DNA from 2 places in the Salinivibrio sp. EAGSL genome. Region 2 is predicted to be linked to the other one. Evidence: riboswitches for the same ligand, from Rfam matches in the RefSeq annotation. Region 2 holds a riboswitch; the other holds the start of a gene.

Region 1 (15,200 bases), on a different contig from region 2:
AGCATGTGATTCGATCCCGGTTCTGTCGTTAAAACACGAGTCAGACGCGCATTATCAGACGTTGAATAGCATGGTATATTCACAGCACGGATGCGGCAAGCAAGGTTTGCTTTTCGAGTCAGATTTCTCGTTTTAATGATGTTTTTTAGCTTTATAGTGAGAAACCACCGCAAATACGTGTTTTGATACACTTTGCGGTAAAGTTTAACAAACCTTTGCCCGAGGATGACAATTTATCGCCTGTTTTATGGCATGCTCGTGAGGACTTTTGAGATGTATTGCGCAATTTATCGAAGCAAAAAGAAAGAAGGCACCTATCTTTATCTTGCAGAGAAAGATAAATTTGATGATGTGCCAGAGGCGCTGATGAACAGCTTTGGGCAACCAGAGTTCGCAATGATGATTGACTTAGACAAGCGTGAAAAGCTTGCGGTGGTCAATATCACCAAGGTAAAGCAAAGCCTGCAAGAGGAGGGGTTTTTTGTACAGCTGCCCCCACCTCCGGACGTAGCGCTGCAGGCTATTCGTAATAGAAACGAAAAACTGTAAAAGGAAGACTATGCGCAAAGGTATGATTTCAGCCTGTATGGCGGCTGCATTAATCGTTAGCCCAGTGATGGCCAAGCCAGGATTTGAACAATATGTGGCCTCATTAAAAGATGAAGCTCGTGAGGCAGGGATTAGCGATGCATTGCTCGAGCGAGCGTTTGACGGGATTGAATATCATGAACGTGCGGTGAGCTCAGATCGAAATCAACCCGAGCGGCGCCTTACTTTAGACGAGTATATTCCTCGAGCGGTACCAGACTGGAAAGTGGCGCAAGCGAAAAAGCTCTACAATCAGCATTATGACGCATTAAAAAAAGTGGGTGAACAATACCAGGTGCAACCACGTTTTATTGTTGCCCTGTGGGGCGTTGAAAGTAACTTTGGTAAGCTCCAAGGCAGTTATAATGTGATTGAGGCATTGTCGACATTGGCATTTGATGGCCGTCGAGAAGCTTTTTTCCGTAAAGAAACCATGGCAGCACTGACAATATTACAGCAAGGTCATATTGCCCCCGAAGACATGAAAGGATCATGGGCGGGAGCAATGGGGCAATCTCAGTTTATGCCCAGTTCGTTTATTAATTATGCTGTGGATGGCAACCAAGATGGTAAAAAGGATATTTGGCAAACGGAGGCCGATGTTTTTGCATCGGCAGCGAATTATCTGAAACAAGCTGGCTGGGATGATACCTACACATGGGGTCGGCAAGTTGAAGTTCCAGAACAGCTTGATCGGTCTCTACTCGGTACCGGAGCAGACAAGGGCTTATTGTTAAGTGACTGGCAGACGAAAGGCGTAAGACGCATGAACGGCCAAGCGTTACCCAAGGTCGACATCAAAGCATGGCTCATTCAGCCTGATGATGAAAAGGGGAGAGCGTATTTGGTCTACAATAATTATCAAAGCTTATTGAAGTGGAACCGCTCGCATTACTTTGCTCTGGCGGTTAGTCATTTAGCCGATAGAATTAAATTTGATTGATACCCTATAACAAAAAAAGAGGCCTTGGCCTCTTTTTTCTTTTTCCTTGGTAAAAAGTTTATGCTTCTTGACCAGGGATGAGGAAATCGTCGAGTGTTGCAGAACCACTTTCCGTCGCTTCGCGAATAACCTTAGGCATACGGCCTTGACCTGTCCATGTTTTATGTGAACCGTCATTATCAGTATATTGGTATTTAGCTGGACGTGCTGCGCGCTTTCCTGGTGTTTTCGCTTTAGTGCTGCCACCTAATAGCTTCATGAGCTCTTCTGGCTCAATGCCATCGGCCACTAACATTTCGCGGTATTTCTCTAGCTTTTCTAAACGCTCTTGTTCTTTTGCTTCTTCTTCGCGATCAATTTCTTTACGTTCTTCAACCACGGTATGTAGTTTCTCTAACGCTTCGTTTAGTTGCTCGGTTGACATCTCTTTGGCAAGAGCGCGTAAGCTACGCAGGTTGAGTAACGCTTTCATTGCATCAGACATTATTGGTTCCTGTTTAATTTATTTGTTAATAGAAGGATGATAGCAGTATAAATGAAATATACAATATTACATATATTAATACGCCACATTGTTCATTATTTGCAAGTTATTCGCAATCCTAGCGTATAGTTTTATTGGCGTTTTGATTCTTGTGTCTAAAAAAATAGAATGCGCGTCGTTTATCATTGGCATGGAAAAGGAATAGAACGCCTGACAACGAGCCGATGATTTTTCAAACATAAACAGTTGCGATAGTGAGCACGATGTGTAGAATGCACTTCGCTTAACGTAGAGGTGCGTTGTTTATGAGTCATGCGCAAGAGGGTGATACCGATGAGGGCGCATAAAAGGAAACAATGCCGAAGCCAATCAGGTCATCACACCGATTGAGCTGGGGCTGTTACCGAATAGGGGCAGCACTGCCATAGTACTTAGAAACACACTATGGAGCGCTACTGTATGTAGGAGGCAAGTTGTTTGCCGTGTAATACCACGCCTTACCGTCTTCGTTTCTGCAGTAGATCTCCAACCACCTGGTTGATATTGAGATCATGAACTTAACAGACTTTTCTTCATCCGCTTTATCACTGCTTCCTCCGTTGCTGGCCTTGGGTCTCGCGATTGCAACTCGACGTGTCTTATTGTCGTTGGGTATGGGGATAATCCTTGGCACCGTATTACTGACGGATTTTTCACTTGTGCCCGCTAGTCAGTATTTACTGGACGTGATCACTGGCTTATTTATCGCTGATGGCGGTTTAAACAGCTGGAACTTGAGTATCCTCGCCTTTTTAATATTATTGGGCATGATTACCGCGTTATTATCCTTATCAGGGGGGACGCGCGCGTTTGCGAATTGGGCACAAAGCCGGATTAAGAGTAAACGTGGTGCGAAGTTACTGGCTGCTTTTCTTGGGGTATTCATCTTTGTTGATGATTACTTTAATAGCTTAGCGGTGGGGGCCGTTTCTCGCCCAGTCACGGATCGTTTTCATGTTTCACGGGCAAAACTTGCCTATATTCTCGACTCGACAGCGGCGCCTATGTGTGTGATTACACCGGCTTCCAGCTGGGGAGCCTATATCATTACCGTTATTGGCTCTATCTTGGTTGCGCATGGTGTTACCGATTACACCGCACTGGGTGCGTTTGTCATCATGATTCCGATGAACTTTTATGCCATTTTTGCGCTGCTGTTAGTGTTTGCCGTGGTCTGGTTTCAGCTTGATATTGGCCCCATGCGCCAATTTGAATACCAAGCAAAAAAAGGCAGCCGATTAGGTGATGAAAGCGAACATTGTGCTGATATTTGCGATGATTTAGGCATCGAAGAAAGTGAAAATGGCAGTGTAGCGGATCTGGTGGCCCCGATAGTCGTGCTAGTGATCGCCACGATTAGCGCCATGCTTTACACCGGTGCGCAATCTTTAGCCGCTGATCATCATGCATTCTCTATACTGGGAGCGTTTGAGAATACCGACGTCGGCATGTCATTACTGTGGGGCGGACTGGCCGGCCTGTTTGTTGCGCTAGTGATGACGGTTAAACAAGGCATTGCTAAGCCCGATATTGCGAAGACGTTATGGGTCGGCGCTAAATCAATGTTTGGTGCGATTCTTATATTGCTATTTGCTTGGTCGATTGGCCATATCATTGGTGATTTACAAACGGGTAAATATTTATCCTCGTTAGTGCAAGGTAACCTACCTGCTCAATTGTTACCTGTGGTTTTATTTTTATTGGCGGCAGTGATGGCATTCGCCACGGGCACGTCGTGGGGCACATTTGGTATTATGCTCCCGATTGCGGGGGATCTTGCGGCAGCGACGGATATTGCGCTGATGTTGCCGATGCTGTCTGCGGTATTAGCCGGTGCTGTATTTGGCGATCATTGTTCTCCTATCTCAGATACCACTATTTTATCCTCAACAGGGGCGCGCTGTGGGCATATTGACCACGTCGCCACGCAGCTACCTTATGCAATCGGGGGCGCAGTCGTTGCGACATTTGGCTCTTAGTGCTTGGCTTTACCGCCTCTTTGTTATGGTCATTAGCCGCGTCGACGCTGGCGTTCATTCTTTTGTGCTCGGGGTTACTTTGGCTTAAAAAGCGGCCCTGTCAATTGAAAGGATAGTCCTTCAAGCCCCGCATAAACGGGGCTTTTCTTTTTCTGCGGGTTCGGTAGCATGCCGGTGTATTGAATGATGTTGGCCCTGAAGTAGGGCGTTACGTGTAGAGACAGTTATGGCCCAGTTATATTTTTACTATTCGGCAATGAATGCCGGTAAATCGACCACCTTGTTGCAATCTGCGTTCAATTATCAAGAGCGTGGGATGCAGCCTTTACTGTTCACCGCCGCGATCGATAATCGCTACGGGCAAGGTAAAATAAGTTCACGTATAGGCCTGGACGCGGATGCACATCTGTATGACAACCAAACGTCGTTGTTTGAGCATGTGGCGGCCATTTTATCTCAGGACAAAGTCGACTGTTTGTTAATTGACGAGAGCCAGTTTTTAACCAAGCAGCAAGTACTGGAACTGACCGATGTCGTGGATAAATTGCGGATCCCTGTCCTATGTTATGGTTTGCGTACCGATTTTCGTGGTGAATTGTTTGAAGGGTCACAGTACTTACTCGCGTGGGCTGACAAATTGGTGGAGCTTAAAACTGTGTGTCATTGTGGACGTAAAGCCAGTCGTGTCATTCGGCAAGACGCTGAAGGCAACGCGATTGCAGATGGCGATCAGGTTGTGATTGGGGGCAATGAACGTTATGTCTCTGTTTGTCGTCGCCACTACAAGCAGATGCTCGGACTGCTCTGAGCAATGGAACCGGTGTGACACACTGAAAAGACAAAAAAGGCGAGCAACAGCTCGCCTTTTCTTCAATTTGGCCGATCGGGATCAGTGCTATTTCACTGCCTCTTGATCGACTGGCACAATTTGGCTGGCATGGTAGCCTTTAGGTCCTTCCTCGACTTCGTAGCTGACGGTTTGCCCCGCTTTTAATGTCTTATATCCATCCATTTGAATCGTAGAGTAGTGAGCGAATACGTCTCCTTCCCCTTCTCCTGGACAAATAAAGCCAAATCCTTTTGCATTGTTAAACCATTTTACTGTACCAGTTTCCATGCGACACATCCTTCTTGCATCAAACTTTGCATACCTCGTGATAAACGCCTTGTCACCTTCTGGTTAGCCTTGAGCTTGGGATTCCCCCTAGCGCAGACTGACCGAAGCCAGCTTGGTCATTTACCTACCACACAATCCACTTTAGTAGATACTTTTAGGCAGTCAAGCGCTGGCTATAACATATAACAAGAATGTAATAATAAATCGAAAAAGTGTGAGGGAGTGACGATAATTCATTAAAGAACAGACATGTCATTTGCATGAATGTCGGACTGTTATCGATGCTTTTTCGCTCGTGATAAGTGTTGTTTTTATGGTTTGTTTTATATAACACATTGTTTAATAATATTTTGTTTGAGAATTTTGTTTTTTTGTTGTGATTTGACGTTGTTTGCCGGCGCGGTATCGAGTTTACGAATGAGTGTTAGCGCCAAATGCGTAAACATGAAGGTTTATTGAATAATTGTAAGAAGAAAGAACACAGGATAAGCGAACATATGATCCTGCTTGCGTGGTGATAGCCCATCGGGTAGGTGTATGTCTGCCTTTTTTTTTGTGCACGCATACAGGCACCCGGTTGGTAACACATTTTCATGGGCTTTGGCATAGTCAGTGAACGAATTTGCGTGTTTCACCCTATATATATGTGCAACGATAAAGCACTACCATGATTAACAATTGCTCAGACAAACGATGTTCGCATTGAAAAGGTTGCTGGAATACAATCTGTAGCTTAACTTTAAAGACAGGTGGACGGGATTCGTGGATGGCAGTGCTGCCCCGCCACACAATGAGCCTTGATACCCTAACAATGCATTGAAGTGGTTATGAGTAATTGGAATCAATGGGGTTTGCCTGACGCAGAGCTTGAGGCGTCAGAAAAAACTAAGTTACAACCGCCATCGATGTACAAGGTGGTGCTCAACAATGATGACTACACTCCCATGGAGTTTGTTATCGAAGTGCTCCAGACGTTTTTTGCCATGGATGTGGACAAAGCGACACAAGTCATGCTGGCGGTGCACTATGAAGGAAAAGCGGTCTGCGGTGTGTTTACTGCCGAGGTCGCTGAAACGAAAGTGGCACAGGTAATGATGTATGCCAAAGAGCATGGCCATCCGCTACTGTGCACGATGGAGAAAGCGTAAGCTGCTTCATCACGCTTTAGCGCGGTTTTTGAGGGAGGTGCCTTTATGCTTAACAAAGAACTTGAAGCAAGTTTGAACGGCGCGTTTGCACGTGCGCGTGAAAAACGCCACGAATTTATGACGGTGGAGCACCTGCTTCTCGCGTTAATCGAAAATGCGGCGGCGCATGAAGCGCTGGTGGCATGCCGAGCTGATCTGGAGGCGCTACGCAAAGAACTCGACGCGTTTATTGAACAAACCACACCGCTGATCCCGGCGGATGATGAGTCGCGAGAAACACAACCCACGTTGAGCTTCCAGCGCGTCTTGCAACGGGCCGTGTTCCATGTTCAGTCATCGGGGCGCAGCGAAGTCAGTGGTGCGAACGTGCTTGTCGCTATCTTCAGTGAGCAAGAGTCGCATGCGGCTTATTTGTTGAAGAAAAATGATGTCAGCCGCTTAGACGTGGTGAACTATATCTCCCACGGCACCACCAAAGACGACGGTGAAGATCTTCCCAGTAGCGATATGGGGACAGAAGAAGCGGGCGCCGACCCAGGTGAAGATCGCTTAGAAAACTTTGCTACCAACCTAAACCAGTTGGCGCGCGTCGGTGGCATAGATCCCTTGATTGGTCGTGACAAAGAGCTTGAGCGAACCATTCAGGTGCTGTGCCGTCGTCGCAAGAACAATCCATTGCTGGTGGGGGAAGCCGGCGTGGGAAAAACAGCGATTGCCGAAGGGCTGGCGTGGCGCATTGTCGAAGGCCAAGTGCCCGATGTCATTAAAGACTGCGTCATCTATTCGCTAGATATTGGCTCGCTCTTGGCGGGGACCAAGTATCGCGGTGATTTCGAGAAACGCTTTAAATCAATTTTAAAGCAGCTTGAGAAAGAAGATCATGCCGTACTTTTCATTGATGAGATCCACACTATCATTGGCGCGGGTGCGGCAAGTGGCGGCCAAGTCGATGCTGCAAACTTGATCAAGCCGCTACTGAGCAGCGGTAAGTTACGTTGTATTGGTTCGACAACCTACCAAGAGTACGGCTCTATCTTTGAGAAAGAGCGTGCATTGGCGCGTCGCTTCCAAAAAATTGATGTGTTGGAGCCGTCTATCGACGATACCACCAAGATCTTGATGGGCTTGAAACCGAAATACGAAGCTCATCATGAAGTGCGGTATACCAACAAAGCGATTCGTGCGGCGGTTGAGTTGTCGGCAAAATACATCAATGAGCGCCACCTTCCTGACAAGGCGATTGACGTGATTGATGAAGCGGGCGCGCGATGCCGAATGGCACCTGCGAGTAAGCGTAAAAAAACCGTCAACGTGCCTGATGTTGAAACCATGATTGCAAAAATGGCACGGATCCCGGAGAAGTCGATATCTTCTTCCGATAAAGATGTGCTGCAGTCGCTAGACGACAAACTTAAGATGTTGGTGTTTGGGCAAGATACTGCGATCACGGCATTGTCAGAGGCGATTAAACTCAGTCGTGCCGGCTTGGGTGATGATAACAAACCCGTGGGGTCGTTCTTGTTTGCTGGGCCAACAGGTGTGGGCAAAACAGAGGTGACCGTGCAGCTTGCGCGTGCCATGGGCATTGAACTCCAACGTTTTGATATGTCCGAATACATGGAGCGTCACACCGTCAGCCGCTTGATTGGTGCACCACCAGGTTATGTTGGCTACGATCAAGGCGGCCTGCTGACGGATGCGGTGATTAAGCATCCTTACAGTGTGGTGCTGCTTGATGAGATCGAGAAAGCGCATCCTGACGTGTTTAACTTGTTACTCCAAGTCATGGATAATGGCACACTGACTGACAACAATGGCCGCAAAGCCGATTTCCGTAATGTTATCTTGGTGATGACAACCAACGCCGGGGTGGCGGAAACGGTACGTAAGTCCATCGGTTTGATTCAGCAGGATCACAGCCATGATGCAATGTCGGAAATTAAAAAGGTATTTTCACCTGAGTTCCGTAATCGTCTCGACAATATCATCTGGTTCAATCACTTGGATGAGCAGGTCATTTTGCAAGTGGTGGATAAATTTATTGTTGAGCTGCAAGCGCAACTGGATGCTAAAGGTGTTTCACTCGAAGTGACATCGGAAGCCAAACAGTGGTTGGCAGAAGAGGGCTACGATAAGGCGATGGGTGCGCGACCGATGGGGCGTGTGATTCAAGATAATCTGAAAAAACCATTAGCGAACGAACTGCTCTTTGGTTGTTTGATCAATGGAGGAACGGTTCGAGTGGTATTGAAAAATAACCGCTTGGACTTCCAGTTCAGTGATCAAATGGAGCCCGCGTAACGGCAGTTGCTCACGTAAGTGTTCATTAAAGCAAGCGTTCACCAAAAGCAAAACCCGGCCTGAGAGCCGGGTTTTTTTGACCGCGTTCGGAGGATTAACGCGAACGGAAAACGATGCGACCTTTCGACAAATCGTAAGGGGTCATTTCAACAGTGACTTTGTCGCCGGTCAGGATGCGGATGTAGTGCTTACGCATCTTGCCTGAAATGTGGGCAGTCACCACGTGACCGTTTTCTAGTTCTACGCGGAACATAGTGTTAGGCAGCGTATCCAATACGGTGCCTTGCATTTCAATTACGTCTTCTTTTGCCATTGAATCCTCTTAGGCTTATTCTGATAGCCAATTTTTTGACCGACAGATAATGCCTCTATTCTGAAAGTCTGTAAAGTTCGGGTGCGAATTTTACCCTGTTGGGGCGCACCTTGCTAGAAAAAATAGCGACTATTGTGGAATAACTGGCCAGGAAAAGGCCCGCCACTGCTGATTAATAAAGCGTTGGTGGGGATAATAGTCCGCTTTATAGCGCATCGCGGCGCAGGCATCGATTTGGTAGCCCAAATACAGCCAAGGTAACTGCATCGATTTTGCTAGCTGGAGTTGCGCTTGAATACTCACACGTCCTAATGAAAATCGGTGCTGGGGGTCAAAAAACGTATATAAGGCACTAAGGCCGTCATCCACCACATCGATCACTGCCACGGCGATCAAGCGTGAACGCTGTTCTTCATTTTGATACAGATGAATAAAGCGCGGGGTTAGCCAATCACTATGGATAAAATCTAAGAAGTCTTGCCGTTTGGCCGGGTACATGTTGCCCTCTGAGTGACGGGCGGTAATATAGCGGTCATACAACTCGAACCAGTGGTCATCTAACTGGTCACTGACGTGCATAGTGAGGCGCTTGAGCTGGCTGCGATGCCGCTTTTGACTTTTTGATGGGCGGTAATGGTCGACATCGACTCTCAACGCTTGGCAAGCCTGACAAGAAGGGCAATGAGGACGGTAGATGAGATGACCGCTTCGCCGAAAGCCTGCCGCTAACAGCGCGCCATAACGTTCGCGTTGATGGTATTCTGGAGACATCACCACCGCGAGTTGCTCAGTTTGATCAGTAAGATACTGGCAATCAGCGCCTGGTGTGACACCAACTTGGATTCCAACACTCATGTTATTCTCCAATCGGCAAGACGTTGCGGTGGGTAGCCATCAGCAATAGGGCGGTCACGATGTGCGTGAAGCGCGTCGATAAACGTATGACGTGACCAAGGTTGCGCACCTAATGACGCTAAATGGGGTGTCATCATTTGGCAATCAATATATTGCCCTCCTTGGTGAGCAAAATATTGGCTGAATTGCCACAGCGCGAATTTAGACCCATTCGTTGTGCTTGAAAACATGGACTCACCGCAGAAAATGGCCCCCACCGACACACCGTATAATCCGCCGACTAATGTATTGCCTTGCCATACTTCCACGCTGTGGGCATCACCTTGATGATGAAGCTGGCAATAGGCCGCTTGCATTTCGTGCGTGATCCAAGTTTGCTCCGGCCCTCGAATCTCGGCACAGATAGCAATAACGCGCTCAAAGGCCTGATTCAAGGTAACCGTCATTCCGGACTTTCTCGCTGCTTTTTGTAAGCTTCTGCTGGCGTGAAACTCGGTTGGCTGAATGATGGCCCGCTCACTGGGTGACCACCATAACAGCGGGTCATCTTCACCAAACCACGGGAAAATCCCATTGCGATACGCAGACATTAGCCGAGCAGGGCTAAGATCCCCCCCGATGGCAAGCAAGCCATCGGGATGATCTAGCGCCTCGGTGACGGGAGGAAAACGAACGTCATGTTGCGCTAAAGGAGGCAAATAGAGGGTCATCGTGTGCTCTCTGATTTACAGCCGATGCATCAATTGTGCATAGCGTCCATTGGCATCGATCAATGACTGATGCGTCCCTTGTTCAACAATCTGACCGGCATCCATTAAGCAGACAGTGTCCATCTGCTCCAAGCCAACAAGACGATGGGTAATGAGCACCACTGTTTTATCTTGGCAATGGGTTTTCAATAAAGACAGGATTTCGGCTTCAGTTTGCACATCTAAGCCTTCTGTCGGTTCATCTAAGAGCATAATCGGGGCCGAATGCAATAAACCACGCGCGATACCTAAACGACGGCGCTCACCGCCTGATAACTGGCGTCCACCATCGCCTAGCCAGGTGTCTAAGCCTTGCCCTTCTAATAGGCGCGCTAACCCGACCTGCGTCAATGCCTGAGATAATGCCGAGTCTGAGGCATTTGGACGGGCGAGAATGAGATTATCGCGGAGTGAGCCGTTAAAGAGATCAACCCGTTGCGTCACCACAGACATAGCATCACGTAACCTAGACTCATCCCACTCGCTCAACGGAACACCATCGAGTGTAATTTGCCCCTGAGTCGGATCCCATGCACGCGTCAGCAAGCTCATAAGGGTCGACTTACCACAACCTGTACGACCTAATAGCGCGACGGTTTGCCCTGCTGTGATGTCCAGCGAGACCCTTGATACCGCCTCTTGTGCCGCCCCAGGGTATTGATAGCTCACCTTATTCAAGCCAATTGATCCTGTTACCGGTCCTTTGTGGCCATCGAGAGGGAAAGGAACACTGGGTGGGCGTTCTGTGATGGCGTTGAGCCGTTTTGCGGCCGTGAGCGTTTTGCCTAAATATTGGAAAGCTGCCGTAATCGGCATCATCAGCTCAAAGCTTGCCATGGTCGTAAACGCTACCATGGCGATGAGGGGGCCTGGTGCACGATCGCCAACGCCATCGGCTGCCAGCCAAATCATCAAGACTAACGTGAGTCCGGTGGCTGCGATTAGCACGGCGTTAGCCCATCCTGTGATACGGGCCATATTCGCTTGCGCGTTGAGCATCGCTTGTTCGCTGTCGTCAATGCGCGCACGATATCGCTCACGAGCGCCAAATAAGGCTAATTCTGCATGGCCTTGCAGCCAATCTAGCAGGGCAACGCGGGTTGCGGCATTTTGTTCTAGTTGATCTCGGCCCTGATCCTTGCCCAGACGATAGAAAACGATCGGTAGACTGACAAGCAGTACCAGCAAACTCAGACCCAAGGCAATACCAAGCGTCGGATCAAACCAGCCCAAGAATAAGCTCACGGCTAATACGCCCAGTACACCCACAATCATGGGGCTAATAAGGCGTAGATAAACATGATCCATGGCGTCGACATCCGCCACCATGCGGTTAAGCAAATCACCATCACGCATATTCAGACGATGGTCGGGGACTAACGGCGCCAATTTACGGAAAAACGACACGCGGAGATCAGCAAGCAACTTGAAAGTAGCGTTATGGCTGACCACACGTTCCGCCCAGCGACCAAAGGTGCGCCCAATAGAAAACCCACGCACGCCCGCGGCTGGCAACATATAGTTAAAGGTGGCGATGCCTGCGATACCGGCCACTGCCGCTGCGGCAATGAACCAGCCAGAGAGAGTGAGCAAGCCAATGGCGGCAAATAAAGTGGCAAACGCGAGGACAATGCCCAAACTTAAGCCAAACCAATGACGTTTATACAAGCGTAGATACGGCAGGAGTTCACGCATCAAGATTTCTCCTATCGGCTGAAGCCAGCATCTCTGCCAGCGGCCCTGTGTGCGCTAATTGATGATACTGGCCTTGTTGAACCAGCTTTCCGTCGGCCATCAACCAGACTTGATCACTGTTAGCCAGTGCATCTAGACGGTGAGAGACCTGGATGCAGGTTTTAGCTTGAGTGGCAGCGTGTAAGCTTTCAATGACCAGCTTTTCACTGTGTGCATCCAGGCTCGCAGTCGGTTCATCTAGCACCCATAACGCACCGTCTTGCAACAAGGCGCGTGCGACAGCGACACGCTGCGCTTGGCCGACGGATAAGCCGCCATTGCGATCACCGACGGCGTGCGCAAGGCCATTTTTTAACCGCATCACGAATTCATCCACATAGGCTTGTGTCATCACCTGGTTAATCGTTTCTGGACTCGCATCGGGGTTGGCGAGCGCGATATTATCGCGAATACTGCCATGGAACAGTTGTGGATTTTGCCCTACCCAGCTAATGGCTTGTCGCCAATGCGAAAGTGCCAGCTCACTGCGTTCACAGCCATTAATGGTCAAGCTACCTCGGTAGGGAAGAAAGCCGAGTAACGCATTGATTAAGCTAGATTTTCCGGCGCCACTCACGCCAACCAGTGCGATATGTTCACCGGGCTTAATATGAAAACTCATGGGACCGGCGAGTACCTGGCCATCTGGGCTGAGCACTTCGAGAGCCTCGGCAGTGATGGTGACCGTGGCCAAGTCGGGAGTTGCTTCTCCTTGCGTGCCTGTATCAGGCTCAGCGTTTAAAAATGTGACAATCGATTCAGCAGCCCCAATCGCTTGCGCTTTGGCATGATAAAAGGTACCGAGATCGCGAAGCGGTTGGTAAAACTCCGGTGCCAACACCAGCACAAACAAGCCGGTAAAGAGCGAAATAGGCGCTCCGTAATGACCAAAGTCAAGCTCACCGATAAAACTAAAACCAAAATACACCGCCACAACCGCAATCGAAATCGCCGTAAAAAACTCAAGCACCGCAGAAGATAGGAACGCGAGACGTAATACTTCCATCGTTCGTTGACGGAACGTATGTGACGCCAGGTGTAACTGATCGGCTTCGGCATCAACGCGATTAAATAGTTTTAGTGTGGGTAGGCCACGTAAACGATCGTAAAAATAGCCGGATAAACGCTGCAGTGCTTTAAAATTCTTGCGGTTAGCATCGGCAGCTTTCATCCCGACCAGTGCCATAAACAGGGGAACCAGCGGTGCTGTGATTAAAAAGATCAGCCCAGATGCCCAATTGATTGGAAACACGACGACTAAAATCACTAAGGGGATCAAGACTGCGATCGCCATTTGGGGTAAGTAACGAGCGAAAAAGTCCTGTAACTCCTCAACCTGCTCAAGGATCAGGCTTGCCCAGCTCCCCGCGGGTCGCCCTTGAATACTCACAGGTCCAAGCGCATGAAGTCGGTTGAGTATTAACTGGCGGATGTGTTGCCGAATGACCTCACCACAGCGATAGCCAGTTTGTTCTTTGGCCCAACTACACCCAGCACGGGCTAAAACAACGCCGACCAATGTGAGAAAACTTGGCAGTAAGGCGTATTTATCGGTTTGCTCAATAATCAGTTGATGCAGCAGGTGGGCAAGAAGTGCTGCTTGGGCAATCAAAAGCACACCAGAGAGGAGTGCAATGCTAATCGTCGCAACTAACCAGGGTTTGGCTAACGTGCTCTGCGACTTGAGCCATTGGGTTAGCGCCCGCTGTTTAGATTTATCCATATCATCTTATTATTTTATCAAAGCCTGCCAACAGGCTGGGCAGGCCATCGAATGATAGCCTGCATGAGCGCGAGAAATTACTGATTCGCGAGTGCGTCGAGATAACGCTCGGCATCTAGAGCCGCCATACAGCCGGTCCCTGCAGAGGTAATCGCTTGACGGTATACGTGGTCCATGACATCACCAGCCGCAAATACGCCTTCGACGCTTGTCTGGGTTGCATTGCCACTTAGGCCTGATTCAACCTGGATATAGCCGTTTTCCATTTTCAGCTGGTCAGCAAAGATGTCTGTGTTAGGTTTATGGCCAATCGCAACAAAAACACCCATCACATCAAGGGTTTCGGTCTCATCGCTTTGTGTGTCTTTTAAGCGCGCTTGTGTCACGCCCATTTCATCGCCCAACACTTCATCCAATACCCGGTTAGTGTGCAGGACAATATTACCGTTCTTCACTTTGTCCATCATACGATCGACCAGAATTTTCTCAGCACGGAAGGTATCGCGACGATGGACAACATGCACTTCAGAGGCGATGTTAGAAAGGTATAAGGCTTCTTCGACTGCCGTATTACCGCCACCAATTACCGCCACTTTTTGGTTGCGATAGAAAAAGCCATCACAGGTCGCACAGGCGGATACGCCACGTCCCTTGAACGCGTCTTCAGACGGTAAGCCAAGGTATTGCGCAGACGCTCCCGTCGAAATAATCAAGGCATCGCAAGTGAACTCGCCGTTGTCGCCTTTTAGGCGGAAAGGGCGTGAGGATAAATCCACGTCATTGATGTGATCAAAAATAATCTCGGTATCGAATTTTTCTGCGTGGGCTTTCATGCGATCCATTAATGCGGGACCGGTTAGTCCTTCCGGATCGCCAGGCCAGTTTTCAACATCCGTGGTGGTGGTCAGCTGACCCCCTTGTTGCATGCCTGTTACCATAACAGGGTTTAAATTGGCACGAGCCGCGTAAACAGCCGCGGTGTAGCCCGCTGGGCCTGAACCAAGAATCAATAGGTTCGCATGCTTAATGTTACTCATTCACGTCTCCGAGCAGGAAAGAGGTTCGTTTTTTTGAATGGAGTGATTGTAGGTAAATTGGAAGGCTAAAGAAAGGGCACCGTGATGGTGCCCTCTATTTCTATCATTGATATTGCCGATTAATGGGCTGACTTCAGCGCATCCAGGGCATCAACGTATGGAAGATCAAAGCCTTCGGCCACTTCTTTGA
Region 2 (15,200 bases):
ATGCCCGAGGTGTGCGCTTACCCATTATGATCTCTGGCACCATCACCGATGCGTCTGGTCGTACGCTCTCTGGGCAAACCACCGCGGCGTTTTATCACTCTTTACGCCACGTCGAACCGCTTTCTTTTGGTTTGAACTGTGCGCTGGGGCCAGCCGAATTGCGTCAGTACGTCAAAGAGCTCAGTGAGATCTGCGAAGGATTTGTTTCGGTTCATCCCAATGCCGGTTTACCCAATGCGTTTGGCGAATATGATCTCTCGCCTGAAGACATGGCAAAACATATCGACGAATGGGCCGCTTCTGGCTTTATTAACCTGGTGGGTGGGTGCTGTGGTACCACACCCGAGCATATTCAAGCGATCAGCGAGGTGGTGGCGAAACATGCCCCCCGTGCGCGCCCCTCTCAGTCTGTGGCATGTCGACTATCAGGGCTCGAACCGCTAACTATTAATGCTGAAAGCCTGTTCGTGAACGTGGGGGAGCGCACCAATGTCACTGGGTCGGCGCGTTTTAAGCGTTTAATCGTCGAAGAACAATACGACGAAGCGCTTGAGGTGGCGTTACAGCAAGTGGAAAACGGGGCGCAAATCATCGATATCAATATGGATGAGGGCATGTTGGATGCACAGCAAGCCATGGTACGTTTTCTCAATCTGTGTGCGGCTGAGCCCGATATTGCTCGGGTACCGGTGATGATTGACTCCTCAAAGTGGGAGATCATTGAAGCCGGACTGAAGTGTATCCAAGGTAAAGGGATTGTGAACTCAATTTCTCTTAAAGAGGGGGAAGCCGCGTTTATTCAACAAGCCCACTTAGTCCGTCGATACGGTGCCGCTGTGATTGTGATGGCGTTTGATGAGCAAGGCCAGGCTGATACACGTGAACGTAAAGTCGAGATTTGCACGCGCGCGTATCACCTGCTGGTTGACCAAGTCGGCTTCCCGCCGGAAGACATTATCTTTGATCCTAATATCTTCGCGGTGGCCACCGGCATTGATGAGCATAATAACTACGCGGTCGACTTCATCAATGCGGTCGCAGATATCAAACAAACCCTGCCGCATGCCATGATTTCAGGTGGCGTGTCTAACGTGTCTTTTTCGTTTCGCGGAAACAACCCAGTGCGTGAGGCGATCCATGCGGTGTTTCTCTACCATTGCATTAAAAACGGTATGGACATGGGCATCGTCAATGCTGGCCAGTTAGCCATTTATGATGATTTGCCTGAATCGCTGCGTGTGGCGGTGGAAGATGTGGTGCTTAACAAAGACGATGGCGCCACGGAACGTTTACTGGCGTTGGCGGACAGCTACCGCGACCGCGGTGAAAACGAAGTGGCAGAAACCGCGGAGTGGCGCAGTTGGCCAGTGGATAAACGGCTTGAACATGCACTGGTTAAAGGCATTACCGAATTTATTGTTGAAGATACTGAGCTAGCTCGAGCGGCGGCGAGTAAACCGTTGGAAGTGATAGAAGGCCCACTAATGGCGGGCATGAATGTGGTGGGAGACTTATTTGGCGAAGGTAAGATGTTCCTGCCGCAAGTGGTGAAGTCGGCGCGGGTGATGAAACAAGCCGTGGCCTATCTTGAACCTTATATCAACGCTGAAAAGCAGCAAGGGCAGACCAATGGCAAGATCTTACTTGCCACGGTAAAAGGCGACGTGCATGACATTGGCAAAAACATTGTCGGCGTAGTGCTGCAATGCAATAACTTCGAGATTATTGATCTCGGTGTGATGGTGCCGACCGATAAAATCCTGTCAGTGGCGCGCGAGGAGCAAGTCGACATTATTGGTTTGTCAGGCCTTATCACGCCGTCGTTGGATGAAATGGTGAATGTCGCCAAAGAAATGGAAAGGCAAGGGTTTGATATTCCGCTATTGATTGGGGGGGCGACCACATCCAAAGCGCATACCGCGGTGAAAATAGAGCAGCATTACCAGGCTCCTGTAGTGTATGTGTCGAATGCGTCACGTGCCGTTGGCGTTTGTGCATCGCTATTATCGCCGGCTCAATATCCGGACTTTGTCGCGCGCTTACAAAAAGAGTATGTGTCAGTACGAGAGCAGCACCAACGCAAGACACCCCGCACTCCGCCTGTCACCCTGGACGCGGCAAGGGCAAACAAATGGCAAACCGATTGGGCCCATTACACGCCGCCCCAGCCGGCGAGGCCGGGCGTCCATGTTTACGATAATGTCTCGATAGCGACATTACGTCAGTATATCGATTGGACCCCTTTCTTTATGACCTGGTCCCTGAGCGGCAAATTCCCGGCGATTTTAGACCACGAGCTGGTGGGTGAAGAAGCTCGCCGTTTGTATGAAGACGCTAATGCTTGGCTCGACCGGTTTGAGCACGAAGGCTTGATCGCCGCAAAAGGGGTGTGTGGTGTCTTTCCTGCCAACAGCCTAGAGGACGATATCGAGGTGTATACTGACACATCACGGCAAACGGTGGGCACGGTACTGAACCATTTACGTCAGCAAACCAAAAAGCCACGCGGCGCCAATTATTGCTTGTCGGACTTTATCGCGCCGAAAACCAGTGGTCAGCCTGATTGGATTGGTGCGTTTGCGGTGACAGGCGGCATTGGCGAGTATGCCTTGGCGGAAAGTTATAAAGTTGCAGGGGATGATTACAACGCGATCATGATCCAAGCGGTCGCCGATCGATTAGCAGAAGCCTTTGCAGAATACCTGCACCAGCAAATTCGGATCTCATTGTGGGGCTATGCGCCCAATGAGACGCTCGATAACGATGCCTTGATCCGGGAGCAATACCAAGGGATCCGGCCGGCTCCGGGTTATGCTGCCTGCCCTGAGCACAGCGAGAAAGGAAAAATTTGGCAGTTGCTCTCGGTAGAAGCGCATACGGGCATGACACTCACCGAAAGCTATGCCATGTGGCCAGGCGCATCTGTGTCGGGGTGGTACTTCTCACATCCTGAATCACGCTACTTTGCGGTGGCGAAGATTCAAGATGATCAACGTGACAGTTATGCGGCGCGCAAAGGGTGGAGCAGCAAAGACGCGGAAAAATGGCTCGGGCCAAACTTAAACGCCTAATGAAAAAAGACCAGCACATCACATGTGCTGGCCTTTTTTTACTCAAATAAGTCAGCGTGTAACCGCTGTACGACATGGGTCGCGTCGTGATCGTCGACCACCACACAGATATTGTGATTGCTGGCACCATAGCAAATCATGCGCAGTTTATATTGAGCAAGCGCACTAAATACCGGCGCTGTCGCGCCCGGTGTGTGATTCATATCGTTACCGATCAGCGCAACAACCGCTAGATTCGCACAGATCTCTACCTGACATAACTGCGTGAGCTCGGCGATGGCAGCCTCCGGCAGCTGCGGTGCGTCACCCTGGGTATGGGTTTGATCCAGCGTCAGAGAGACACTGACCTCCGAGGTCGTGATTAAATCGACTGAGATTTCAAAGCGCGCCAAGATCTCAAACACCTTGGCCAAAAAACCACAAGCATGAAACATGTTTAAGCTGGTCAGTGTCACCATGGTCTGGTTGCGCCTGAGGGCTACGGCACGAAACAGCGGCGCTGAGTGCGCTTGCTCACGGATCCAGGTACCGCCTTGTTCGGGGGCTCTCGCCGCGCCGACAAATACCGGGATATGCTGGCGTACCGCGGGCACTAACGTCGATGGATGGAGGATCTTGGCACCAAAGGTAGCCATTTCCGAAGCTTCGCTAAAGCTAATTTCACTAATAGGACGAGCACGATCAGTCACTCGTGGATCGGTGGTATAAATCCCGGGGACATCGGTCCAGATGGCCAAACTTTCTGCTCCGATCGCCTCGGCGAATAACGCGGCACTGTAGTCACTGCCGCCACGGCCTAAGGTGGTGGTATGCCCGTTCGCATCAGCACCGATAAACCCTTGCGTGACCACTAAATGCGTCGCTAAGCGGGGGAGTAATTGGTTCTGGCACTGAATCTTGGTTTGTTGTCGATCCGGTTGGGCACAGCCGAAGTGACTATCGGTGCGTAATAACGCTCGCGCATCGGCCCTCACCGTGGCCATGCCTCGGCTATTGAGCAAGTGAGTAAAAATATAGGTTGAGATGAGCTCACCACAAGCGACCAACGCATCCGTTAACGCTGTACTGGGGGCAGAGGTTGCGGTATTTGCATAGTCGGCAATCGTTTGGTGCCAGTCATCGACTGCTGTTTGCGTGTCCTGGCAAGCGGGAAGCGCGTTTAATATCGCTTGATGGATAGCGGTGATGGCAACCAGTTTGTCTTGACGGACTTGTGGGTCGTTGATCCCTTGTGCCAGTGCAACCAAGTGATTGGTGACGCCTGCGCACGCACTGATCACCACAAAGCGGGTATGTGGGTTTTGCTCGATAACATCAGCGCTTTGTTGCATGGCATCGATAGTGCCAACGCTCGTCCCGCCAAACTTAGCGACTGAAATCGGTGGTAATGGGTTCACGTCCTTTTCCCCTCTCATCATACAAATGGGTCTTAATCAATTCATTATGGGGAACATCAGAAGTCACATCGTGACCGCTGTAGGGACCGCAAAAAAGAAGGAAGAGCAAACGGCAGGCATGGACTGCCAGAAGCGCTCCACCTGTCTTCCTGTAGGGATGACAAGTGACAGCCTGAAGGATTCAGCCTCCTAGGCCGGCAGCGTTTCGCCCCCAAGCTTACGCCACCTCGGCATTGTCTCCCCTGATTATCATACCTTGGAGTGGGGCTCCGCATGATAACTGCCTGAGAAATGCACCTCTTCTGCATGTTCAGTCCCGGGTTGGTTATCCCGTGAACAGCATTTACATTACGGGCGAGATGACAGGGTGTCAACTGCCTTTTGGTCACGATCAGTGCCTTGGCAAAATTGTCCAGCGATCACACAGTTCACGTGCCAGGCAATAGGGATATGGCGAAAAAATATGCTATAACGGTCATCTGTGTGTACCAACAACAAGGAAAGGTTATGGCACGTTCAATTTCCGATATTCAATCTTTTCAGCCCGTGGCTCGCACGTTAATGGGCCCGGGCCCCTCTGATATTTATCCTGCAGTGCTACAGGCACTCAGCCGTCCGACTGTCGGACATCTTGACCCTTTGTTTATCGCGATGATGGATGAAGTCAAACAACTGCTTCAATATGCGTTTCAAACTGATAACCCTTTTACCCTGGCGATTTCGGCGCCAGGCAGTGCCGGGATGGAAGCTTGCTTTGTCAACTTAGTTGAACCGGGTGAAAAAGTGATTGTCTGTCGCAATGGTGTGTTTGGCGATCGTATGCGGGAAAATGTCGAGCGTTGCGGCGCGACAGCAGTGATGGTCGACGATGCCTGGGGTGCGCCTGTTAGTCCAGAAAAAGTTGAGGCTGCGTTAAAAGCCCATCCGGATGCCAGCACGCTTGCGTTTGTCCATGCTGAAACCTCAACCGGCGCTTGTTCGGATGCGCAAACACTGGCGAGATTGGCGCGGGAGCACGGTTGCTTAACCATTGTCGACGCCGTGACTTCACTCGGTGGCGTGCCATTGAAAGTCGATGAGTGGCAGCTCGATGCCGTGTATTCCGGTAGCCAAAAATGTTTGTCATGTGTCCCTGGCTTATCGCCTGTCACCTTCTCACCGCGTGCTGTGGCTAAAATGCAATCGCGAACCCACAAGGTACAAAGTTGGTTTCTCGATCAAAGCCTGGTGCTTGGTTATTGGAGCGGAGAAGGGAAACGCAGCTATCACCATACCGCGCCGGTCAATAGTTTGTATGCCTTGCATGAGTCTTTATTGCGGCTCTATCAAGAAGGGCTTGAGCATGCATGGCAACGTCATCAAGACATGCATCAACACCTCAAAGCAGGGCTGGATGAGCTCGGTATCACTTTTGTGGTTGATCAGCCTTACCGTTTGCCGCAGCTTAACGCGGTCACTATTCCGGATGGCGTGGACGATGCGGCAGTACGTCAGCACCTGCTCACGACCTATAATCTCGAAATTGGTGCCGGCTTGGGCGATCTCGCCGGTAAAGCGTGGCGCATTGGCTTAATGGGCTACGGGGCACGGCATGAGAATGTGGCGCTGTGTCTGAAAGCGTTAGAAAACGCGTTACGTTAAGGCGTTAAGGTATCGGGCAAGGTATGGCGAGTGGTCCATACTTTGCTTGCTTGCGGGTATAAATAGCGCGCTTCTTGTTGAATATCGCGTGCGCGTTGATGATCACCAATTTGTAACGCAACCTGATACGCATGCTGATAGCCCGAAAAGCGTGGGCGTTGCGCGACTTGACGCAGTAAATCATCCAAATGCTGGTGGCGTGCTACGTCAGATAAGTGCGCCAAATTCGCTTGAAAGTGACGGTCTTGTTGCGCGCGGTGCAGTTTTTGCTGCCACCATGGGTGTTGCTGATACAAGGTAAAACGCTGCGAACTTAATAAGGAATCACGCAGATAGCGATTGGCGAGGTAAACGGATGACAAGCTCAGTAAGGTGACGAGCACCAGCGCCATGATCACACTACGGCTCGCGACACGCTGACTATAACGGTGTGAAAACACGGGATAACGACGATATCGACCGGTTAAGTTGTCTAACCAATATAACCAAATCAATAACAATACCCCGTTAAACCACTGTGTGCCACTGGCTGGATAAATCATCAGGCCGGTCAGTGGTGGCAATACTAAGGCGATCAATATTCTACGTGTTCCTGACGGTGCACGTAGAATACGAAGTGTTAGCGCGGCCAACACCACAAGATAGCCGCAGGCGATAACGAGCCCCCCTTCAAGGAGCCACAGGATTAAAGCACTGGGTAACGTCACCGGGCCGGAATGATTCGGTTGTGAGGCAGACAGTAATAGCAACGTTGACTGACCATTGCCCATGCCCACTCCAAAAAATGGCGTCATTTGCCATTGCTGCCACGCCAGCATCAGTGCGCGCTGATCGTCGGCGGTGAGCCAGTGCCAGTTGTCTTGACCACTGAGACCAAATACCGCCAAAAATGCCCCTGCCGAGATAGCGATCATCCACATACGATGCTGGCGTCGCGAGGCAAACCGGGCTAAATACACTTGTTGTAAGCCAATCGCACACAGGGCGAATAGCAACAGTAAGGGTTGCTCTTGCATCGCCAATATCGGAATCAACACAAGCGGTGTTAACGCGAGTAAGCCTTGGCTAACCGGGTGACGATATCGACCACTGGGCTCTCTGGCCAAAATGTAGGCGGCGAGCGTGACTCCGGTTAACAATAAGGTGTGAGTCACGGCTGGAGGGAGGTGAGGGACCCATTGATCAAACATAAAGGGTGCCATGCCCGGCGGAGGCTGGTTCCCTAATACCGACAATACCGCTAACCAGGAGGCCAACAATAAGACGGCCAGTAGTTTTTGTCGTTGGGCGTGATTAAAAATAAACTGCTGTAGGGCTGAGAAAAAACCAAAGCTTAGCGCTAAAACGATGAGCGCATAGCCACTATTGTGGCCCAGTGCCTGCGGATAAAAATAGGGCATCATCGCCAAGCCGGTCGCAAGTGCCAATGTGCCGGTCAGCCGAGTGGCTCGCCATGTGTGTTGACGGATAACCTCCAAACTGGCGAACCCAAGCGCAAATGCCAAGGTGAGTAATGATAGCGCCGCCGCCGGGTGACGTATGCCTACCAGCGGCAGAGCAACCGAGTAAAGAGGCAGACAAATCAGCCACAATACCGTTAAGGTCACCAAAAAGGGCACCGTCAACGGCTTGCGTATGACACGACTAGGCGGCAGCACTAACGTCATTATCGCTCCAACATTGGCTTGAGGAAGTGGGCCGTGTGACTGCCGATCACATCGACAATCGATTCCGGTGTGCCTTGGGCGATAATTTCACCCCCGCCATTGCCGCCCTCAGGCCCCAGATCGATGATCCAGTCGGCCGTCTTGATCACATCTAAATTATGCTCAATAACCACAATAGTATTCCCTTGCTCACGTAGGCGGTGGAGAACATTGAGCAGTTGTTGAATATCATGAAAGTGTAACCCTGTGGTTGGCTCATCAAGAATATATAAGGTTTTACCGGTATCGCGTTTGGACAGCTCTCGGGCTAACTTCACCCGTTGCGCTTCACCACCAGACAAGGTCGTCGCCGCTTGGCCTAGGCGCACATAGCTCAAGCCAACATCCATCAAGGTTTGCAGCTTACGCTTAATGGCTGGCACTGCATCAAAGAATTCACGCGCGTCTTCCACTGTCATTGCCAGGACTTCATCGATGGTTTTGCCTTTATAGCGTACTTCAAGTGTCTCGCGGTTGTAGCGTTTGCCCTTACACACATCACAAGGGACATACACATCCGGCAAAAAGTGCATTTCTACTTTGATGACCCCATCGCCTTGACAGGCCTCACAGCGGCCACCGCGTACGTTAAAACTAAAGCGACCCACCTTGTAGCCTCGTGCCCGTGCTTCTTGTGTGCCGGCAAACAGTTCACGAATCGGGGTAAAGATCCCAGTGTAAGTGGCGGGGTTTGAACGCGGCGTACGGCCAATGGGGCTTTGATCGATGTCGATAACCTTATCAAAGTGTCCTAGGCCATCAATCTCGGCATACGGCGCAGGATCCGCGGTCGTGGCACCGTTTAATTGCTGGTGGGCGACTTTAAAGAAGGTATCGTTGATGAGGGTTGATTTTCCAGATCCCGACACGCCCGTGACACAAGTGAGTAAGCCGACAGGTAAGTGCAGGTCCACATTTTTGAGGTTATTTCCGGTTGCACCTTTGAGCGTCAACATCTTGTTGGGATCGCGCGGTATCCGTTGTGCTGGCACCGCAATCGCTTGTTTGCCAGAAAGATACTGCCCGGTAAGTGAATGTTCACTGGCAAGAATATCGTCAAGGCTGCCTTCTGCCACGATCTCGCCGCCGTGCGCGCCCGCCCCTGGGCCTATATCGATAATGTAATCCGCGGCACGAATAGCGTCTTCATCATGTTCAACCACCATCACGGTATTGCCCAGATCGCGCAAGTGCTCCAAGGTATCCAGTAAGCGCGCGTTATCTCGTTGATGCAAGCCAATCGATGGTTCATCCAATACGTACATCACACCGACAAGGCCAGCACCAATTTGACTGGCGAGTCGAATGCGTTGGGCTTCTCCCCCGGATAAGGTATCGGCGCTACGTGACAAGTTAAGGTAATTGAGCCCGACATTGACCAAAAAGCGTAACCTGTCATGGATTTCTTTCATCACCTTTTCGGCGATTTTTGCACGTTGGCCGCTAAGCGACAGTTGTTCAAAGAAATCGAGCGCCTGCTGAATGCTGAGCTCACAAATTTCTGGCAGGTTACGGTTATCGATAAAAACATGTCGAGCTTCTTGACGTAAACGCGAGCCACCGCAGCTGGCGCAGGGCTTAGTGGCAATATATTTGGCGAGTTCGTCGCGCACCGCATTAGACTCGGTATCGCGATAACGGCGCTCCATGTTATTGAGGATCCCCTCAAACGGATGCTTACGTACGCGAATATCACCACGATCGTTGACGTATTTAAACTCGATCTCTTTCGGCCCCGACCCATATAAAAGTATATCTTGCATGGTGCCGGAGAGATCTTGCCAGGGCGTTTCCAGATCAAAACCGTAATGCTCAGACAGTGAACGCAGCATTTGGAAGTAATAAAAGTTACGACGATCCCAGCCTCGGATCGCACCACCTGCGAGACTGACCGCAGGGTTTTGAATCACGCGTTTGCGATCAAAGTACTGCTGAACGCCTAACCCGTCACAGGTGCCACACGCACCGGCGGGATTATTAAATGAGAACAAGCGAGGCTCTAGCTCTTGCATGCTGTAACCACAATGGGGGCAGGCAAAGTTAGCAGAAAAAATGATTTCTTCACCGTCGCCGTCCATCCAGCTGATGACCGCACTGCCACCCGTGAGTTCGAGCGCGGTTTCAAAGGATTCAGCTAAACGTTGTTGTTGATCGTCGCGTACTTTAAATCGGTCAACCACCACTTCGATGGTGTGTTTTTTTTGCAGCTCCAGCGTGGGTGGATCGGACAGATCACACACCTCGCCGTTGATCCGCGCACGAATAAACCCTTGAGCAGCGAGGTTTTCAAGTGTTTTTACATGCTCACCTTTTCGGTTTTTGATAATCGGTGCCAGCAGCATTAATTTACTGCCTTCAGGCAGGGCCAACACTTTATCTACCATTTGGCTAATGGTTTGTGCCGCTAGGGTGACATCATGGGTGGGGCAGCGTGGCTCTCCCACTCGGGCGTACAGCAAACGCAGATAGTCATAGACTTCAGTGATGGTGCCAACGGTGGAGCGGGGATTATGTGATGTCGACTTTTGCTCAATCGAGATGGCGGGTGACAGCCCTTCGATATGGTCAACATCGGGTTTTTCCATCAAGGATAAAAATTGACGCGCATACGATGATAAAGACTCAACATAGCGACGTTGACCTTCGGCATACAAGGTATCGAAAGCGAGTGATGACTTCCCTGAGCCAGACAGGCCGGTGATGACAATTAGCTTATCACGGGGGATGGTCACGTTAATATTTTTGAGGTTGTGCGTACGCGCGCCTCTGACGTCGATATTGTCCATTATTATCCTACTACTCAATCAGCTCACTGGTTGGTCGTTGAGTATCGCACAGACACGACCATGACCAAACAAAAAGGCTGTATATTTACACAGCCTTTGCTCGTATCGAAAAACCACTCGCGCCAGTGCACCTGAGGCGACTACGGATTTTTGACGGTTGCCTCATCTTTGTTACTGCTACCGAGGTAGTGATGCTGATAGCAGTGATTTGTGGCCTCAATAAAGCCCTCAACACTGCCACAATCAAAGCGCTCGCCTTTAAATTTATAGGCAAGCACACAGCCTGACTGCGCTTGTTTTAGCAAGGCATCGGTGATCTGCACCTCACCATTTTTACCTGGTGGGGTGTTTTCTAACAGATCAAAGATATCGGGCGTGAGAATATAACGGCCAATAATCGCAAGATTGCTCGGTGCATTACCGGGATCGGGTTTTTCTACCATATTGTCTACGCGGAAAAGGTCATCTTTGATCTCTTGGCCCGCAATCACCCCATATTTATGGGTTTCATCTTCTGGCACTTCTTCGACGGCGACAATGGAGCAGCGGAACTGATTGTAGAGCGCGACCATCTGGTTAAGCACGCCGTTGCCTGGATGAATGCAAAGATCATCAGCAAGGACGACCGCAAAGGCCTCATCGCCGACCAGATCGCGCCCCGTGAGGATCGCGTGTCCTAACCCGCGCATTTCATGTTGGCGAATGTAAGTGAAGGAGGCTTTTTCTATCGTATTACGAATATCGTCCAGCAGTGCTTCTTTATTGGTGCCACTGATTTGATGTTCGAGCTCATAGTTTTTATCAAAATGGTCCATAATGGCATGTTTGCCACGCCCCGTGACGATACACATACCATTGATGCCCGCTTCCAACGCTTCATCTACGCCATATTCAATCAGGGGTTTATTGACCACCGGCATCATTTCTTTCGGCATCGATTTGGTCGCCGGTAAAAAGCGGGTGCCATAGCCAGCCGCTGGGAACAGACATTTTTTAATCATCGTGGATCCTTTGTTTTATCGAGTCGCCATCAGCACGTTAGGCTGTATGTACGCCACTTACCGGCTTGCGAATAAGTGGCCACTCAGCATATATCTTATGAGGCAAAACGTTTTTTATAGAGCAACAGTTTGTTATGGAGCAACAGTTTGTTATGGAGCAACAGTTTGTTATAAAGCAATAGTTTGTTATCGAGCAATAGTTTGCTGGGTTACAGGCAGCGACGCAAGTCGTAAGCATACTCAGGGCGTGATAGCGTGACGGCTTCGGTATTGCTGATCCCGCTATGGCGAAAAATGTGCCATAAACGCGGCGGTAAATGCCGATAAGGCGGTGGCAGGCAAGGCATTGATGCCCGCCGCGGCAGCCCGACCGCCACCGGTAGCAAATTGCTCTGCTAACTGTACCGCGCCAGAGGGACGATTTAACGGCGCGCGGATACTGACCATCCAATCACCGCTCGGCATCGGCGTCAGTACAGCATGCGCACTGTCGGGCGCCTGATTTGCCAGCTGATTGCCTAACATACCACTGATGCGACGCGCCCAAGCAGCATCCGGTAACAGATAAATTTTACCCCCATCTCCAGTGGTTTCAGGCGCTAGCGCTTTCGCTTTATCACGGTCGCTTTGGTAGGCCTCTGCCAAGGTCGTTACAATGTCCGGATAAGCGCGCATAAAGGCATAGGGGGTATCAAAGCCACACAGATGCCGATATAAGATGGCAGGAGGCATGATGAGATCATCCAGACTGGCGCCATAGCTATTGTAATTAAGATAGTGGCCAAGCTGTTCAAGCCGATCACGTTGGCTGGCTGCTATTTGTGACTGGTGGGCGAGGGCGTTAGCGGTGCGATGGAGATTATCGCCATAGGCACCAACCAGCGCCCATTCTCGATATTGACCGTGCAAAAGTTTATCAATAATTAAGGCGGTGCAGGTGTTCGCGCTGGTATGAATGTGGGCGTGAAGCAAAGGCGATTGAGGCACGGCGCCGCTTTGGTGGTGATCGGCATAAAAAACCTGGGTGCCGGAGGCGAGCAAAGCGTCAAGAGCAGCTTGATTTTTGGCCATGGAGAGATCCATCACTGTGACCTGCTCAGTGGCCAGGGGAACCTGCTTTAACAGTGCAATATCACGTTTTACCCCGGTGATCAGCGTATTGGCTTCAGGGTAGGCAAGACGCCATTGCACCAATGCCGCTAGGCCGTCTGCATCGCCATTAAATACATCGAAAGCCATCCTACAACGTCCTTTTTGGCTAAGAATCACACCATGGTAACGCGGGGACAGCTGCGGTCCAAGTTACCCATTGACCTCGTCATTATCGACTGGACCTTCTTGTCCGGTAAAGCCAATTAATGAGGCGTTATTTTTCGCCCAGAACACCGCTTGGACACGGTTTTTGACGTTGATTTTCTTAAACACGTTATACAGATGCGATTTGACTGTGTGCTCACTCACCGCTAAGGCATTGGCGATATCTTGATTTGAGGCACCTGTGACCAAATGATGCAAAATCTGCTGTTCACGGTTAGTCAACACTACCGCCTGTTCGTCAATGGTTTGCTGGTGATGCTGTTGGTAATAATGGATTAAGGCAGCCATTTTATGGCGGGGCAACCAATACTCACCGGAAAACATCTTTTCAATGCCGTGACAAAGGTGATGTACTTCATCCTCTTTTTTAAATACCCCTTTGATAAAAGGCCAGCTCGCCAGCTCTTTGGCACTCAAATCATGGGCATTGAGTAAGGCGAATACGTGTTGCTCGGCAAAGGGTGCTAACGTTTGTTTGAGTTGGTCGGTAGCGGTGTCATCAAAGGCATTGAGATCAATGAGCACCAGTCCAGAACGCGCAGTCAGTTTGGCTGCAATCTCGTGGGGAGGCACGAGTTCAACGGCACTATGTGTTTCTTTTTCTAAACACGTCATTAACGCCGAAACAGACATGCTAGGCTGGGAAATAAGAAGAAGGGTGTAATGGTCTGAAGTGGTTTCTGCTTGGTTCATAAGCATCCTACTAATGATCACTTAACCGGCGTCGCTGCGTGAGCGCTGGGCACTGTCCGTTCACAAACGCCAAGGCGAGGCAAGATTTGTATCAGTTTAAACTATTTTCATTGCTCAGGTATATCCACTTTGTGGTAACGCATTGTTACGCCATTGCAAGCGCAGAATCTGGAACCTGATCGCGTTGAAAAGCTTCGAACCTCGAGGGGGCTCGTGCTAGACTTCATGCTTATTTATCCAGTGAGCGAAATCATTTCGCGCGTAACAGCAACAATGGGAGTCACCTATGGCCAGCCGTGGCATAAATAAAGTCATCTTGATTGGTAATTTGGGCAATGATCCGGAAATCCGTTACCTTCCCAACGGCGGTGCGGTGGCGAACCTAAGCCTCGCGACCTCGGAGTCATGGCGTGATAAAAACACCGGTGAGATGCGAGAGAAAACAGAATGGCATCGTGTTGTGTTATTTGGTAAAACCGCAGAAGTCGCCGGTGAGTATCTGCGTAAAGGCTCGCAAGTGTATATTGAAGGCCAACTACAAACGCGTAAATGGCAAGACCAAAGCGGTCAAGATCGCTACACCACGGAAGTGGCGGTACAGCCGTTTAGCGGTAGCATGCAAATGCTCGGTGGTCGCGGTGGCCAAAACCAAGGCCAGCCAATGCAGCAGCCATCGCAGCAGCAAGGTGGATGGGGTCAACCTCAGCAGCCTCAGCAAAATATGAATCAACAACCACCTCAGCAGCAAGCGGCCCCGCAACCACAATCTCAGCCTCAGTCGCAACCTCAGCAGCAGTATAATGATCTGCCTGACTTTGACGACGATATTCCGTTCTAGGCTACGTTCTTAACCAACGGCTATCTGAGCGCCATATCGTTATCGACAAAGCTTGATCGACAAAGCGCCCCGTGATTGGGGCGCTTTGTTTTTATGATGTCGTATTGATTCACGGCATGAGATTAGGCAACGCCAGGTCCAGCTTTTAAAAAGTGAGGCAGTTGGGTTGGCGTGGGGCATTTTAATTGGCCCATCACCTGAGTCATTTGTTGAGTGAGCATTTCAATGGCATGCTCACCACCGTGTTGACCCACGGCGCCACAGGCATAAACAAACGTTCGGCCCAGCAAGGTAAAGTCAGCACCCATTGCCATGGCCTGCGCTACGTTGCCACCGCTTTGTACGCCGCTGTCCATTAACAGTTTAATTTTATCGCCGTATTGATGCTTAATGGTTTGAATCGTGTCTAACGGGGATTCGCCCACATCTAACTGGCGGCCGCCATGATTGGATAGCACCACACCATCTGCGCCCAGCGCAACTGCTTGTGCGATATCCTCAGGATTGACCAGCCCTTTAAGCACTAATGGCCCATCCCAGTTATCCCGGATCACTTTTAGGCTCTCAAAGTCGACCGCGCCCATCACGGTATTATTCATAAAGTTAGCCAGCTCGCTGGTGGGCATATTCTTGGGCATGTAAGGTTTCAAGGTCTGCATTTCAGGAACACCGGCAAGGAGTGTATGCCAGCTCCAGCTCGGACATTGCATCATTTGCGCGATATTACGAAGGTTCATTTTGGGCGGCATG

What was found. Region 2 has a riboswitch for lysine ahead of lysC (lysine-sensitive aspartokinase 3). Riboswitches for the same ligand answer to the same signal wherever they lie in the genome.
Region 1: another riboswitch for lysine. It lies ahead of HLG76_RS02950 (Na+/H+ antiporter NhaC family protein); the one in region 2 lies ahead of lysC (lysine-sensitive aspartokinase 3).

What each region holds. Positions count from the first base shown of each region.
Region 1 is NZ_JABWMG010000003.1:105,025-120,224, forward strand. Features, by position in the region: gene minC (septum site-determining protein MinC) at 1-5, opposite strand, end outside; gene HLG76_RS02935 (YcgL domain-containing protein) at 274-549, shown strand; gene HLG76_RS02940 (lytic transglycosylase domain-containing protein) at 560-1,531, shown strand; gene HLG76_RS02945 (H-NS family nucleoid-associated regulatory protein) at 1,590-2,015, opposite strand; lysine riboswitch at 2,297-2,478, shown strand; partial or broken gene HLG76_RS02950 (Na+/H+ antiporter NhaC family protein) at 2,567-4,149, shown strand; gene HLG76_RS02955 (thymidine kinase) at 4,260-4,841, shown strand; gene cspD (cold shock domain-containing protein CspD) at 4,929-5,150, opposite strand; gene clpS (ATP-dependent Clp protease adapter ClpS) at 5,978-6,298, shown strand; gene clpA (ATP-dependent Clp protease ATP-binding subunit ClpA) at 6,344-8,599, shown strand; gene infA (translation initiation factor IF-1) at 8,694-8,912, opposite strand; gene HLG76_RS02980 (arginyltransferase) at 9,042-9,767, opposite strand; gene aat (leucyl/phenylalanyl-tRNA--protein transferase) at 9,764-10,477, opposite strand; gene cydC (cysteine/glutathione ABC transporter ATP-binding protein/permease CydC) at 10,493-12,211, opposite strand; gene cydD (cysteine/glutathione ABC transporter permease/ATP-binding protein CydD) at 12,204-13,973, opposite strand; gene trxB (thioredoxin-disulfide reductase) at 14,051-15,010, opposite strand; gene ald (alanine dehydrogenase) at 15,130-15,200, opposite strand, start outside.
Region 2 is NZ_JABWMG010000019.1:55,175-70,374, reverse strand. Features, by position in the region: gene metH (methionine synthase) at 1-3,071, shown strand, start outside; gene lysC (lysine-sensitive aspartokinase 3) at 3,110-4,489, opposite strand; lysine riboswitch at 4,591-4,778, opposite strand; gene HLG76_RS12250 (alanine--glyoxylate aminotransferase family protein) at 4,976-6,109, shown strand; gene HLG76_RS12245 (Wzy polymerase domain-containing protein) at 6,106-7,776, opposite strand; gene uvrA (excinuclease ABC subunit UvrA) at 7,776-10,601, opposite strand; gene galU (UTP--glucose-1-phosphate uridylyltransferase GalU) at 10,742-11,602, opposite strand; gene HLG76_RS12230 (DHH family phosphoesterase) at 11,885-12,841, opposite strand; gene HLG76_RS12225 (LuxR C-terminal-related transcriptional regulator) at 12,905-13,612, opposite strand; gene HLG76_RS12220 (single-stranded DNA-binding protein) at 13,899-14,450, shown strand; gene HLG76_RS12215 (alpha-hydroxy acid oxidase) at 14,573-15,200, opposite strand, start outside.